DNA from 2 places in the Pseudomonas sp. NPDC086581 genome. Region 2 is predicted to be linked to the other one. Evidence: riboswitches for the same ligand, from Rfam matches in the RefSeq annotation. Region 2 holds a riboswitch; the other holds the start of a gene.
The links. Region 2 has a riboswitch for manganese ahead of ACIPK7_RS03410 (TMEM165/GDT1 family protein). Riboswitches for the same ligand answer to the same signal wherever they lie in the genome.

Region 1: linked by a shared signal. The riboswitch ahead of ACIPK7_RS27145 (sodium:calcium antiporter) and the one ahead of ACIPK7_RS03410 (TMEM165/GDT1 family protein) in region 2 are both predicted to bind manganese.

What each region holds. Positions count from the first base shown of each region.
Region 1 is NZ_JBIVBR010000017.1:87,868-95,527, reverse strand. Features, by position in the region: gene ACIPK7_RS27150 (type 1 glutamine amidotransferase domain-containing protein) at 1-411, opposite strand, end outside; gene ACIPK7_RS27145 (sodium:calcium antiporter) at 498-1,511, opposite strand; yybP-ykoY riboswitch at 1,564-1,736, opposite strand; gene ACIPK7_RS27140 (carboxyl transferase domain-containing protein) at 1,774-5,058, opposite strand; gene ACIPK7_RS27135 (hypothetical protein) at 5,208-5,474, opposite strand; gene ACIPK7_RS27130 (sensor histidine kinase) at 5,558-6,961, opposite strand; gene ACIPK7_RS27125 (response regulator) at 6,958-7,635, opposite strand.
Region 2 is NZ_JBIVBR010000001.1:703,868-711,527, reverse strand. Features, by position in the region: gene ACIPK7_RS03435 (SOS response-associated peptidase) at 1-320, shown strand, start outside; gene ACIPK7_RS03430 (methyl-accepting chemotaxis protein) at 514-2,646, opposite strand; gene ACIPK7_RS03425 (M48 family metallopeptidase) at 3,077-3,898, shown strand; gene ACIPK7_RS03420 (NAD-dependent epimerase/dehydratase family protein) at 3,991-4,974, shown strand; gene ACIPK7_RS03415 (ketosteroid isomerase-related protein) at 5,142-5,585, opposite strand; gene ACIPK7_RS03410 (TMEM165/GDT1 family protein) at 5,686-6,267, opposite strand; yybP-ykoY riboswitch at 6,274-6,477, opposite strand; gene ACIPK7_RS03405 (amino acid permease) at 6,522-7,660, opposite strand, start outside.

The sequences.
Region 1 (7,660 bases), on a different contig from region 2:
GGCCGGGGCATGGCAGACGGCGGAGACGGTTTTGCCGCTGGAGTGGAAGGCTTCGATCAGCGCCACCGAGGTGCGGTCCTCGGCCAGGTCCCAGAGCGGGCCGTGGCCACCGGGATAGAACACGGCGTCGTAGTCATCGGCCTTCACCTCACTGAGCTTCACGGTATTGGCCAGCGCTGCCTGAGCGTCGCTGTCCTGGCGGAAGCGCAGGGTGGCCGGGGTCTGGGCGCTTTCCTCGTCGCTCTTGGGGTCGAGCGGAGGCTGGCCGCCCTTGGGCGAGGCCAGGGTCAGGCTGGCGCCGGCATCCTTGAACACGTAGTAGGGCGCGGCGAACTCCTCGAGCCAGAAGCCGGTTTTCTTGCCGGTGCTGCCGAGCTGGTCGTGGGAGGTCAGGACTACCAGGATTTTCATGTTCACTCCTTCGGCGTATCGCTAGTCGTGCGGCTGCCGCCGAAACGGCAGCCCGGACTGTCAGTGTAGGCAATGAGCCGTCTGCGTCAGCGCGACAGGGTGATACCCAGATAGGCGGCGTACAGCATGCCGTTGAGCAGAAGCACCCAGATCGGCAAGCCGCCGTCACGCTGGGCGTTGATCCGCAACCAGAGCGCAGCGCCCAGGGTCACCAGTACGCCAGTTAGCACCTCGATACGCGGCTGCCAGGGCGTCAGAAGGATGCCGATCGCGGGCAACAGGGTGCCCTGGAAGACCATGGCGCCGCTGATGTTGCCGAAGGCCAGGGTGTCCTTGCCGCGACGCACCCAGAGGATGCTGTTGATCTTCTCCGGCAGCTCGGTGGCGATGGGGATGATCAGCAGCGACAGCAGCAGCGCGGAAATCCCCAGGATGTGCGACAAGCCCTCCACGCCATGGATGAAGCCCTTGGCCCCCAGTACCAGCAGCACAAGGCCCAGCAGCAGTTGCAGCAGGATGGTGGCGAGGTTGGTCGGCAGTCCGATGCGCGCCAGGTACATGTGGTGGTCGGCCTCGGTGCCGTGGCCGTCTTCCACAAGGCTTTGCGAGGCGCGGATGGTGAGCGTGATGTAGCCGAAGTAGGTGAGCACCAGCAGCACGCTGAGGGCGACGCGCACGGAGTGCAGTTCAGCCGGCACGAACATGGCGATGGTGGCGAAGCTGAAGGCGGCCAGGAAGAAGTTCAGGTCGCGCTGCATGCCCGTGCGCTCGGGACGGATGCGCCCGAGCAGGCCACGAGAGCGCCAGGCGGCGAGTGCCATCAGGCAGGTGGACAAGGTGGAGAGCATCAGTGGTGCGCCGAGGATCGCGCCGACGCCGACTTCCTCATTGAGGTTGACATTGCTGGTACCGGCGAACAGTGCCAGCAGCGGGATCAGGGTTTCCGGCAGGGCGGTGCCGATGGCGGCGAACAGCGAACCAGTGACGCCTTCGGAAATCCCCAGGCGCTCGCCGAAGTGCTCCAGCGCGTTGGTGAAGAGTTCGGCGGCAATCAGGATCACCAGCAACATGCCGAGCAGTTCGAGGATGAAGGTCAGCATGCGCGCAGCTCCAGAGGGATGGAGCGAAGGGTTGGGTGGTGCATCACGGTGAAGCTCCCGGCCGGTGTAAGTACCCATGACCACGCATCTCCCCGGCCGTTGCGGAGAACACGTGGTCAAAGGTCTTGCCAGGCAAAGCTGCTGACGACGCCATGGCCTGCGGGCCAAGTGTGTTGACGTCGCCCCCGTTCGTCGAACGGTCGGCTACTCCCCAATGACGCCGCGCATTCTAGCGGATCGGGCGGGCAGCTCAACCGACATCTCACCAGGTATCGATCAGTGGACGCTTTTTCCCCTGGCGCGGTGCGGGCTTCGGCGTCGACGCCAGGCCGCGCAGCAACCAGCGGCGGGTGTCGGCCGGGTCGATGACGTCGTCGATCTCCAGGTAGCTCGCCATGTTCAGCCCCTTGCCGTTGCGGTAGGCGGCGGCGACCAGCTTGTCGAACAGCTTCTGCCGCTCCAGCGGGTCTTCAATCGCGGCCAGCTCCTTGGCGTAGCCGAGGCGGATCGCTCCCTCCAGCCCCATGGCGCCGAACTCGCCGCTGGGCCAGGCAACGGTAAACAGCGCGGCGTGGAAGCTACCGGCGGCCATGGCCTGCGCGCCGAGGCCATAGCCCTTGCGTAGGACCACGGTGAAGAACGGCACGCTGAGGCTGGCGGCGGTGACGAACATGCGTGAGACGTGGCGCACGGTGCCGGTCTTCTCCGCTTCCGGGCCGACCATGAAGCCGGGGGTGTCGCACAGCGAAATGATCGGCAGGTCGAAGGCGTCGCACAGCTGCATGAAGCGCGCGGCCTTGTCGCCGGCCTCGGCGTCGATGGCGCCGCCCAGGTGCATGGGGTTGTTGGCGATCAGGCCGAACGGCTTGCCTTCGATGCGCACCAGTGCGGTGACCATCCCGGCGGCGAAGTGCCGGCGCAGTTCCAGCACCGAGCCGCTGTCGGCCAGTTGCTCGATGACCTGGCGGATGTCGTAGACGCGCAGGCGATTCTCCGGCACCGCATGGCGCAACAGGCGCTGGTCGGCGCACTGCCAGTCGGCGCTATCGCCCTGGAAGTAGGCGAGGTACTGGCGGGCGACGCGGGTGGCTTCGGTTTCGTCCTCCACCAGCACGTCGATCACGCCATTGGCGCTCTGCACGTCGCTGGGGCCGACTTCCTCGGGAGCGAACCTGCCCAGGCCGCCGCCCTCGATCATCGCCGGACCCGCCATCCCCAGGCTGGTGTCGCGGGTGGCGATGATTACGTCGCAGCAGCCGAGCAGCGCGGCGTTGCCGGCGAAGCAGCGGCCGGAGACCACCCCCACCAGCGGCACCAATCCCGAGAGCCGCGCGAGGCCGACGAAGCTCATGTTGTCGAGCCCGGCCACGCCGACGAAATCGGTGTCGCCCGGACGTCCGCCGCCGCCTTCCGCGTAAAGCACCAGCGGAATGCGCCACTGCTCAGCGAGGTGCAGCATGCGGTCGGTCTTCTTGTGGTTCATCACGCCCTGGGTTCCGGCGAACACTGTGTAGTCGTAGGCCAGCACCAGGCAGCGCGCCTTCTCATTGCCGAACTGCGCGGCGTTGATGCTGCCCAGGCCGCTGACCAGACCGTCAGCGGGGCTGCTGGTGATCAGTTCTTCGACGCTGCGACGACGGCGCTGGGCGGCGATGGCCAGGGCGCCGTACTCGATGAAGCTGCCTTCATCGAGCAGGTCGGCGAGGTTCTCGCGGGTGGTGCGCTTGCCGATCCGGTGGCGCTTGGCGACGGCGTCCGGGCGGCGCTCGTCGAGGCCGATGGCGTGGCGTTCGAGCACTTCGGAGAGGTCGGCGCGGATGGCGTCGAGATCGATGGCGGCGCTGCTTTCATGGTTCTGTGCTTCGATCTCTGCCGGCTCGACGAACAGCAGCGCGTCGCCGTCGCCGAGGCTGTCGCCGGGGGTGGCGGCGAGACTGTGGACGATGCCACTGGCGCTGGCTTTTACCTCGAATTCCATCTTCATCGCCTCGACCACGGCGATGGTCTGGCCCTGGGCAACGGCATCGCCTGTGGCCACGTTCAGGCTGACCAGCACACCCGCGCTCGGCGTAGCGAGAGGGATGCAGCCGGCCGGTGCTTCGCTGCTGCGCGGGGCTTCCCCGGATGCGCCGGCATGGCTGAAGAAGCGATGCGGGTGCGCGTGATCCTGTGCGCCCAGCAGTGTGGGCAGGTGTTCTTCGATGTAGCGGGTGGTGACCTGGTTGTCCGCCACCGGGCTCTGGCGCAGCAGATTTAGCAGCAACGGAATGTTGCTCGCCACGCCTTCGAGGCGGAATTCGCAGAGCGCGCGATAGGCGCGCTGCACCAGCTGTGGATAGCCGCCGTTGCCGTGGACGATCAGCTTGGCCAGCAGCGAGTCGTAGCCGGCGCTGTTGCGGTAGCCCGCGTAGCCGTAGCCATCCACGCGCAGGCCGGGGCCGCTGGGCGGCTCGTAGGCGCTCAAGGTGCCGCAAGCGAGATGGGGCGTGCCGTCGCTGGCGAGGGTTTCCAGGTTGATCCGCAGTTGCAGGGCGTGGCCGCGCGGCACGGGAATCTCCGCCTGGGTCAGGTTCAGCTCGGCGAGGCTGGCGCCCGCGGCGATACGCAGTTGCGCCTGGACCAGGTCGATGCTGGTCACTGCCTCGGTGATGGTGTGTTCGACTTGCAGGCGCGGGTTGGCTTCCATGAACACGAAGTCGCCGCTGTCTTCGTCCAGCAGGAATTCGAAGGTGCCCAGGCCGCGATACTCCACAGCTTCGGCCAGGCGCACGGCAGCGGCGAGGATAGCACCGCGCAGGCGCGGATGCAGGTTTGGGCTGGGGGCGATCTCAAGCAGTTTCTGATTGCGTCGCTGCAAGGTGCAGTCGCGCTCCCACAGATGGCTGACGACGTGGCCGTCGCCGATGACTTGCACCTCGATGTGGCGGGCGTGCTGGATCAGGCGCTCGACGTAGAGGCGATCATCGCCAAAGGCCGCGCGGGCTTCGGCCTGACAGCGGGCGTAGGCGTCAGCGATTTCCTCGATGCTGCGCACCGCGCGCATGCCGCGCCCACCGCCGCCGGCGAGGGCCTTGATCATCATGCCGGCGCCGGCGGGCAGTTCGCGGAAGAAGCGTTCGGCATCTTCCAGTGAGGTCGCGCGGTTGCTGCCGGCGGCCAGCGCCACGCCGTGATCGCGGGCGAGGTCGCGGGCGCGGGCCTTGTCACCGAAGACGTCGAGCACCTCCGCCGAGGGGCCGACGAAGGTGAGCCCGGCGCTTTCGCAGCGCCGGGCGAAGCCGGCGTTCTCGGAAAGGAAGCCATAGCCCGGATGCACCGCGTCGCAGCCCTGGGCCAGGGCGATGTCGATGATCTGCTGCTGGTCGAGGTAGGCGCTGGCGCCACGCCCTTTCAGGGCCGTGGCCTGGTCGGCCTGGCGAGTGTGCAGCGAGGCGGCGTCGTCCTCGGCGAAGATCGCCAGCGTCTGGATACCCAGCTCGGCGGCGGCGCGGGCAATGCGGATGGCGATCTCGCCACGGTTGGCGATGAGCAAGCGGGACACGGGCATGGCGATTCCGTTGTGCTTCTTGTGATGAGGAATCGCACCATCTTAGGCGGGGGCGTTAGCCGGGGAATCAACTGCTGCGTTGCGAATGCCTCAGGCTTCGCGGGCCTTATGAGCGGCGACCGGCCGGGAGCCGGCCGCCGCGTACGGGATCACCCGTTGGCTCCGCCGTCGCCAGCGTTTTTCTTCAACAGCTGCAGGGCTTTTTCGGTCTGCGCGATGCAGGCCTTGGTGTCACCTGCGGCCTGGGCCTGGGCGGCCTTTTCCTGCAGACGCATGGCCTGCTCCTGGGCCTGGGTGTTGTTGGTGACGGTTTTCACCGCGTCATCGACTTTCTGCAGATTGTCGCTGCACAGATCGGCGGCAAAAGCCGGCGACGCCAGCAGGGCGGCTGTAATGAGCAGGGCGGCACGTTTCATGGCAGTACTCCTGTCAACTTGACCGTTGTCGCGGACCGAACGAGCGGGCCGTACAGGGTGGACCGCCACGATTCACGTGGGGTTCAGAGAATCGGCCCGGCGGTTGTCGGGAGTTCGACGCACACGCCCAGTCCGGCGCCATCCAGCCCTTCGTGCAGGGAAATGCGCCCGTGGTGGATTTCCACGATGCGCTTGACGATCGGCAGGCCCAGCCCGCTGCCGTTGCTGCTGGCGACGCTGGGGCTGCGGTAGAAGCGAGTGAAGATCGCAGCCTGTTCTGCCGGTGCTACGCCGGGGCCGTTGTCGCGGACCCAGAGGGTCAGTCGGTCACTCGCGCTCTCCAGGCTGACGGCCACGCGGCCGCCTTCGGGGGTGTAGCGCAGGGCGTTGCCGACCAGGTTGGTGAGCATCAGACCGAGCCATGCCGCGACGCCTCGCAGCGTGACCTCCTGGCTATCGAGGGTCAGTTCGATCTGCTTGTCGATGGCCTGCGGTGCAAGATCGGCGATGGTGTCTTCAGCCAGCAGGCGCAGGTCCACCGGGGCGAAGATTTCGTGCAGTTCTTCGGCATCGAGCCGCGCCAGCAGGAGGATCTGTTCCATCAGTGCGCTGATCCGTTCAACGCTGCGACTGACCTGCTGCAGCCCGTGGGCGTGGGCGGCCGGGTCGGACGAGCGCAGTGCCACCTGGGCGTGGGTGCGCAGGCTGGCCAGCGGCGTGCGGATTTCGTGGGCGGCGTCGCTGGTCAGCCGGCGCTCGGCTTCCATTGCCGAATGCAGGCGCTCCAGCAGCAGATTCAGTTCGCTCACCAGGCTGTGCACTTCCACCGGTGCGCGGCTCAGGGCCAGCGGGTGGAGGCTGTGGGCGCCGCGCTGGTGCACCTGTTCGATCAGGCCGCGCAGCGGCGCCAGGCCCTGGCGCACGCCGAACCACACCAGCACGCCGAACAGCGGCAGGGCCAGCAGCAACGGGAACAGGGCGCTGAATAGCAGCAGGTGCAGGGTCTTGTGGCGATAGTGCAGGTCCTCGAAGACCCAGATGCGCACCTCGTCGGTCCCCGCCGTATTCATGTGCAGCACGCGCCAGTTGACCCCGCCGCTGAGCAGGTCGGAGAAGCCCGGCGGCTGCGCTTCGATTCCCGTGGGTGGTTTGTGGGTGGCCAGCAGCGGTTGGCCGCGGTACCAGATGGCATAACCCAGCGTGGCTTCGCGGCGGATCAGCGGCAGCCCTTCGATGGCCTTGCGGCTGCGCGCGAGGATTTCCATGGCGTCGGTGGACTGCGGGTCTATCGCGTCGGCAATGTCGACCAGGCTCAGGGCGGCCTGGCCGAAGTCGATCATGTCCTGGTCGTAGAGACGGTTCACCTGCTCGCGGGTCAGGTGGTAGGTGAACAGGCCGGCCACCAGCCACAGCACGGAAACACCGCCGATCAGGGTCAGCAGCAGGCGCCGGCTGATGGAGCCGGCGCGACGGGGGGCGCTGCTCAAGCTCGTGCGGCGCCTTCGGGGCGGTCGATGCCGTAGCCGATGCCGCGCACGGTGCGGATCAGGCTGTTGCCCAGCTTGCGCCGCAGGTGGTGGATGTGGACCTCGATGGCGTTGCTTTCCAGGTCTCCGTCCCAGCCGTACAGGGCTTCCACCAGGCGTGCACGGGACAGCACCTTGCCGCGCTGTTCCAGCAACAGGCGCAGCAGCGCGTATTCGCGCGGAGCCAGGTCCACCGGCGATCCAGCCAGGCTGACCTGGTGGGTGGCCGGGTCCAGCGCCAGTTCGCCGTGCTGCAGCAGCGGGATGGCCCGACCGGTATGGCGACGGGTGAGAGCGCGGACGCGGGCGAGCAGCTCGTCAAGGTCGAAGGGTTTGGTCAGATAGTCGTCAGCGCCGGCGTCGAGTCCGGCGACGCGGTCGGCCACCTTGTCGCGCGCGGTGAGGATCAGCACGGGGGTCAGGTTGCCGCGGCGGCGCAGCCCGCGCAGCACTTCCAGGCCATCCTTGCGCGGTAGCCCGAGATCGAGGACGAGCAGGTCGAATTCGTCGGTGGCCAGCGCCTGTTCGGCGGCAACGCCGTCACTCACCCAGTCGACGGTGTCGCCTTCCAGACCGAGCCCGGCGCGAATGCCGTCGCCCAGCAACTGGTCGTCTTCTGCCAACAGGATTCTCATCTTGGTCCCCTCATACGGCCTGTGC
Region 2 (7,660 bases):
ACGAGTGGCTGGGCGTGCGCAAGCGGCCGCATTGGGTTTCCGGTGGTGGGTTGATCTGCTTCGCGGGGGTGTGGGAGGCGTATCCGGTGGAAGGCCACACCTATTACAGCGTGGCGATGCTCACCCAAGCGGCGGGGGAGTTGCGCCGGCCGCTGATTCTCGATGTGCAGGAGCAGGGGCAATGGCTGTCGAACGAGACGCCCACCGCGCGGTTGCTGGAGTTGCTGCAGTTGCCCCAGGCGCGGCTGCGTGTGCAGGCGTTGGCGAATTTCATCAATGATCCGACCTGCAATGGGCCGGAGTGTCTGACGCCGGCCTGATGCCGGAATTCCCCTTGTAAGAGCGCCTATGGGCGCGATCGCGGGCATGGCCTGCTCCTACTGGGGGAACTCCTGCGTTTGGGCCAGCCCTCACCCTAACCCTCTCCTTCAGGGAGAGGGGGACGGGGCGGTAGCGGGGGCGCCAGCAACTTCGTTGCGGCGGTGACCAGCGCCCCGGCCAAGCCGATCATCGTCACACCTTGAACTGATTCACCAGCCGGCGCTGCTGCTCGGCCAGTTTGGTCAGCTCGGCGCTGGCCTGGGAGGCCTCGTCGGCGCCGCCGGCCACCTGGTTGGCGACCATGCCGATGTTGCTGACGTTACGGTTGATGTCCTCGGCCACCGCACTCTGCTCTTCGGCGGCGCTGGCGATCTGGGTGTTCATGTCGTTGATCACCGACACCGCCTGGGTGATCGACTCCAGCGCCTGGGCCGCCTCGCCGGCGTGGCGCACGCTGTCCTCGGTCTTGTCCTGGCTCTGCTGCATCACCTGCACCACTTCGCGGGTGCCGTTCTGCAGCTGCTGGATCATCGATTGGATTTCCTCGGTGGCCTGCTGGGTCTTCTGCGCCAGGTTGCGCACCTCGTCGGCGACCACCGCGAAACCGCGGCCCTGTTCACCGGCGCGGGCGGCCTCGATGGCGGCGTTGAGCGCCAGCAGGTTGGTCTGCTCGGCGATACCGCGGATGGCTACCAGGATCGCGTTGATGTTCTCGCTGTCGCGGGCCAGCGACTGCACTACGCCCACGGCGCGGCCGATCTCGCTGGCCAGCGCCTGGATCGCCGTGGAGCTGCTTTCGACGATGCGCTTGCCGTGGTGCGCCGCCTGGTCGGCATGATTGGCCGCTTCGGCTGCATGGGTGGCGTTGCGCGCCACATCCTGGGCGGTGGCGGTCATCTCGTGGACGGCGGTGGCCACCAGTTCGATTTCTGCTAGCTGCTTCTGCACGCCCTGGTTGGTGCGGATAGCGATGTCGGCGGTGTGCTCGGAGGAGTCGCTGACGTGCTGCACCGAGGTCACCACCTGGCCGATCATGCCCTGCAGCTTGCCGAGGAAGGTGTTGAAGCCCTTGGCGATGGAGCCCAGTTCGTCGGCGCGGTCGCTGCTCAGGCGGCGGGTGAGGTCGCCTTCGCCCTGGGCGATGTCGTCGAGCATGCCGACCAGCTGGCGCAGCGGCCGGGCGATGCCGTGGCCGACCAGCCAGATCACGGCCAGGCCGATGGCGGCGATCAGCAAGCCGACCAGGGTCATGCCCAGGGTGTCGCTGTCGCGCTGGGATTTCAGGTCGCTCTGCAACTGGTTCAAGTCACCCAGCACGGCTTCCTGCGGCAGTTGCAGCATCAGGGTCCAGCGCGCGCCAGAGTCGGCGATGGTGAAGGGCAGGAACAGCTCAATGTGGCCGTGCTCCTTGTCCATTGAGGTCAGCGGCTGGTCGAGGGTGAGCTTGGCAAGGTTGGCCACTTCGTTGGCGTCCAGCACGCTGCTGGCGGGTTCGCCGAGCTTGGCCGGGTCCTTGGTGTAGGCGACCAGGCGGCCGTTGGTGGAGATCAGCGCCATCTCGCCAGCGCCGTCGTAGAGCTGGCTGTCGGCGGTCTTGAGCAGGTCCTGGATGAAGTCCAGCGACAGGTCCACGCCGACGGTGCCCTTGAACTGGCCCTTGACTATGATCGGCGCGTTGAACGAGGACATCAGCACCATTTTGCCGGCCATCTCGTAGGGCGCCGGGTCGATGATGCACGGCTGGTGCTTCTCTTTCGGGCAGAGGTAGTACTCGCCCTCGCGCACGCCGGTAGGCTGCATCTTCTGGCTTTCCAGGGTGTCGCCCATGGCTTCCACGGTCAGGCCGCCGTCCTTGCGGTACCACCAGGGCATGAAGCGGCCGCTGGCGTCGTAGCCGGGCAGGCCGGCGTACTGGCTGTCGTTGCCGGCGAAGGCGTTGGGTTCCCAGCCGGCGAAGGCGTCGAGCAGCTTGGGGTTCTGTGCCACGGTCTGGCGCAGCAGGTTGGACATGCCGGCGCGGCCGATGCTCAGCAGCGGCTGGCCATTGGCGTCGGTCTCGTCCAGCAGGGCGTTGGTGTTGGCGAGGTCGCGTGCGACGGTGAGCGGATATTCCAGTTCGCGCTGGATCTGTGCGACCTGGCCGCGCGCGATCGCCACCAGGCGATCGTTGATCACTTGCTCGAGCAGCGCCTGGGTGCGCTCTTGCACCAGCGCCTGGGTCCGCGAGCCGGCGAACAGCGCGTAAAGCACCAGCGCCGCGACCACTGCCAGAACGCTGGCACCTGCCAACGCCACCACGGAAAACTGGATCGACTTGAATTTCATACGGGTACCCGGAATGCGCCAGAGGTCTGCGTGTCTATCTGTATCGGCAGGTCCGGGGATTTTCCTTAGGGGGCCGTTGTAATGGGTTGTAACGCGGCTGTTCGCCGCCTGTCGCAGGATTGTCGGCGCTGACCGGGAGGTCTAGCATGTGATGTCAAAATGAAATTATCTGGCCGTGGCGAGCGCCTCGACGTCCTGGTTTTCAGGGTGAAATCAGACGCTGGCTGCGGCTATCTCGCGGGTGTGGATCGCAGGTGCGATGCCGTGCACCGCGTACGCCACGACAGCCGCCCCACAGCACCTTCCGATGAGTCGGTGCGATTTCGTAAGTCACTGCTGCGCCGGCTGTTTTCTGCCAGTTGCCGGGCATCGGGGGTGGGCCTACCATGCGCGCTGTCCGTGGGAGATTGCATTGTTTCGGGAGAGCAACATGCCCAAAGTATTTCGTGTCGCAGGCCTGGCCGCAGCCCTGCTCCTCACCGCTTGCCAGCAGGTGAACACCACCAGCGGCGGCGTCGTCGGTGTCGATCGCAAACAGAACATGTTCAGCATGCTGTCCAGTGCGCAGGTCGACCAGATGTATGCGCAGTCCTACCAGCAGACCCTCGGTGAGGCCTCCAAAGCCGGCAAGCTGGATGCCAGCAGCAATGACGCCAAGCGCGTGAAGGCCATTGCCGCGCGGTTGATTCCGCAGACCGGCGCTTTCCGCTCCGACGCGCCGTCCTGGCAGTGGGAGGTCAACGTGATCAAGAGCGACGAGCTCAACGCCAACTGCGGTCCCGGTGGCAAGATCATCGTCTACACCGGGCTGATCGATCAGCTCAAGCTCACCGACGACGAACTGGCCGCGGTGATGGGCCACGAGATCGCCCACGCCTTGCGTGAGCACGGTCGTGAAGCGATGTCCCGCGCCTACGCGGAGCAGATGGGGCTGGGCATTGGCGGCGCGCTGCTGGGACTGGGTCAAAGCAGCGTGGACATGGCCCATCAGGTGGTCGAATACAGCCTGACGCTGCCCAATAGTCGGCAGAATGAGAACGAAGCTGACCTGATCGGCCTGGAATTGGCAGCGCGAGCCGGTTATAACCCCAACGCCGCGATGACCCTGTGGCAGAAGATGGGCCAGGCGTCGAACGGTGAAGCTCCGCCGGAAATCCTCAGCACGCACCCGGCGGACAGTACGCGGATGGCCAACCTGCAGGCCGCCATCCCGAAGGTCATGCCGCTCTATGAGCAGGCCAAGACCCATTAAGCAGTGGTTTTGAGAGCAGGGGTTCGTGATTCTCTCGAACGGCCAGGAGCGGCGTAAGTTGCGCCGCTTTATCCAGTGAACAGGGAGCACCCGTGAAAATCGCTGTACTCGGAGCCACCGGGCTCCTGGGCCACCACGCCGCCCGCGCGATCAAGGCGGCCGGCCACCAGCTGGTGCTGATCCACCGACCCTCGTCGCAGATCCAGCGCCTGGCCTACCTCGAGCCTGAGTGCCGGGTAGCCGAACTCTTCGATCACCAGGGCATGGCCCGCGCGCTCAGTGGGCTGGACGCGGTGATCTTCAGCGCCGGTTATTACCCGGTGCGCCCGCGTCGCTGGCAGGAGGAAGTGGCCAGCGCACTGGACCTGACCAATCATTTCTACGCCGCCTGCCTGCAGGCGAAAGTGCCGCGCATCCTCTATGTTGGCTCGGCCTTCGCCATGCCCTCGCACCCGCAGGGGCTGCCCGGGCATGAGGGGCTGTTCTACGAAGGACTGCCCACCGGCAAGAGCGCCTACGTGATGTGCAAGTGGGCGCTGGACGAACAGGCCCGCGAGCAGGCCCGTGGCGGCCTGCCGGTGGTCATCGGGATTCCTGGCATGGTGCTGGGCGAGCTGGACATCGGCCCGACCACCGGGCGCCTGATCACCGCCATCGGCCGAGACGAGATGCTGCACTACGTACCGGGCCGGAGGAACGTCATCGATGCCTCCGAGGCCGGGCGCGGCCTGCTCACGGCGCTCGAGCGCGGTCGGGTGGGCGAGCGCTACCTGCTCACCGGGCACAACATCGAGATGGGTGAGCTGACTGCCACCATCGCAAAGCTACTGGGCAAGCCGGCACCGACTCCGATGCCGCTGCACCGCGCCCGTGCGCTGGCGACACTGGGCCGCTGGCGCTACCGCCTGACCGGCAAGATGCCGCTGCTGGACGATACCGCCATCGAGGTGATGGCCGGCGGGCAGTTCCTCGACGGCCGCAAGGCCCGCGAGGAGCTGGGCTTCGAATCCCATGTGCCGCTGGAGGATACGCTGGAACGGGCCATTTCCTGGTTCCACGCCAACGATTACCTCTGACTCCGGCTGTCTTTGTAGGAGCGAGCTTGCTCGCGGCTCCGGTTCGCGAGCAAGGACTGGGCGTCCCCCTCGGTCCTACGAAAAGCTGTTACGGAGTTCCCTGCAAGAGCGCGACCAGGGTGGCAAGCAGACAAAAAAGCCCGGCGCATGGTCGGGCTTTTTCGTTGTCAGGGCAGCGCCTTCTCGGCGAAGGGACGGTTGGGTAGTCCCATCTGCGCGCGGAAGCTTTCCATGTCGAACAGCGTGCACAGTTCCTGTACCTGGTTCTGGCTGTTGAAGGTCCAGAAGCCCATGGCGGAGATGCTGACGATGCGGTCGCTGGCCGGGTAGCCCAGCACCGGGCGGGCGATGCTGCCCATCAGGGTGCTCCAGGTGAAGACCTTGTTGCCCTCGCGGATGCATTCCTCCACGGCCACTTCCAGGTCCTCCATGCCACTGCGGATCTCCTCCACCAGCGCCCGGTAGCCGGCGTTGTCCAGCGGCTGGGCGGTGAAGGCGCTCTTGTAGATGAAGTCTGGGCTGTGCAGCTGCTCGACCAGCGCCAGATGACCCTTGTTCCAGGCGAGGTCGATGTGGTGGCGGGCGACTTTCTTCAGGTCTTTTTCCGGCATGGCGACATCCTTTGTCGTGGGAGGCTTCAGGCGCCACTGTGTATCGCGGGCGATACACAGGCATTGGCCGGCGCGCCAGCCTCCCGACGAAAGCGGCCGGTCAGAACACCCCGGAGAGCTTCAGTGCGTGGTACACAGCAGCCAGGCCGAGGATGGCGAAGGCGGCGGCGGCCAGGCGGCGGATCAGGTTCAGCGGCAGGCGCTCGGCGGCGAAGTTGCCCGCCAGGACCACCGGTACGTTGGCGATCAGCATGCCCAGCGTGGTGCCGATGACCACCAGCCAGAAGTGCGGGTACTGCGCGGCCAGCATCACGGTGGCGACCTGGGTCTTGTCGCCCATCTCGGCGAGGAAGAAGGCGATCAGGGTGGTGAGGAACGGACCGAATTTCTTCAGCGAACCTTCTTCGTCGTCATCCAGCTTGTCCGGAATCAGGGTCCAGCCAGCGACCGCCAGGAAGCACACGGCCAGCACCCAGCTCAGCGTGCTTTCCGAGAAGAACGAGGCGACCCAGCTACCGACGGCACCGGCGGCGAAGTGGTTGGCCAGGGTGGCGGCGATGATCCCGGCGATGATCGGCCAGGGCTTGCGGAAGCGCGCGGCGAGGACGAGCGCGAGCAGTTGCGTCTTGTCGCCGATTTCCGCGAGGGCAACGATCAGGGTTGGGACGAAGAGGGATTCCATCAGACTTCCTAAGGGGGCGGGTCGACTAATCACCATGACACGCGCCACCTGCCCGCCCCGGGTCAGGTTGCTCGTGTCATAGGTCTTGTCAAACCCCGGCCTGAACGCTGCAGGCCTGGATCGTACGCGCCATGGTCTGTGGACCAAGTGTGTTGACGCGTACCGGGCGAGCAGGGCGCTCGCGGGAGACTACTCCCCTAGGACGGGGCGCATTCTGCCCAAGTCCCGGGACTTGGGCAAGCCTGCGCGTCGGATCAGTCGCGGGTCGGGCGAACGTCCATGTCCTCGTAGCGGATGAAGCGGGTGCCGTTCTTGAAGCGGTAACCCAGCCAGATCGCCAGGAACAGCGGGATGGTGATGTAGGTGGCGACCAGCCCGGCCCAGTCCACGTGCTCGCCGACGAAGGCCTGGTAGTTCTGCCCCAGGGTGATGATCAGACATAGGGTGAAGGCGAACAGCGGGCCGAGGGGGAACCACTTGGCGCGGTAGGGCAGGTCGTTGAGGTTGCCGCCCTGCAGGATGAAGCCCTTGCGGAAGCGGTAATGGGACACTGCGATGCCCAGCCAGACAATGAAGCCGCACATGCCCGAGGCGTTGAGCAGCCAAGTGTAGACGGTCTTGTCGCCGATGAAGCTGGTGAGGAAGCACAGCGCGCCGATCAGCGTCGTGGCGTAGAGGGCGTAGCGCGGCACGCCGCTCTCGGACACTTGGGTGAACAGGCGTGGCGCCTTGCCCTGGGTGGCCATGGTGTAGAGCATCCGGGTCGAAGCGTACATGCCCGAGTTGCCTGCCGAAAGGATCGCCGAGAGGATCACCGCGTTCATCACGCCCGCCGCGGCGGCGAGGCCCGCGCGCTCGAACAGCAGGGTGAAGGGCGAGGTGCTGATGTCGCTGCTGTCGGTCTTGAGCAGGTTCGGATCGGTGTAGGGGATCAGCATGCCGATGACGAAGATCGACAGGATATAGAACATCAGGATTCGCCAGAACACCTGGCGAATGGCGATGGGAATGGACTTCTGCGGGTTCTCCGACTCGCCCGCGGCAACGCCGATCAACTCGGTGCCCTGGAAGGAGAAGCCGGCGATCATCGCCACCCCGATCATCGCCTGCAGGCCGCCGACGAAGGGCGCGTCACCGCTGGTGAAGTTGCTGAAGCCGGGGCTGTCGATGCCGTGCATGATGCCGATGATGCTGGCGAGGCCGATGCCGATGAAGATGACCACGGCCACCACCTTGATCAGCGCGAACCAGAATTCGCTCTCGCCGAAGCCCTTCACCGAGAAGAAGTTGAGCATGAACATGATGCCGAGGAATCCGGCGCTCCAGTACATGCCCGAGACTTCCGGGAACCAGAACTTCATCACCAGTTGCGCCGCCACCAGTTCGGCGGCGA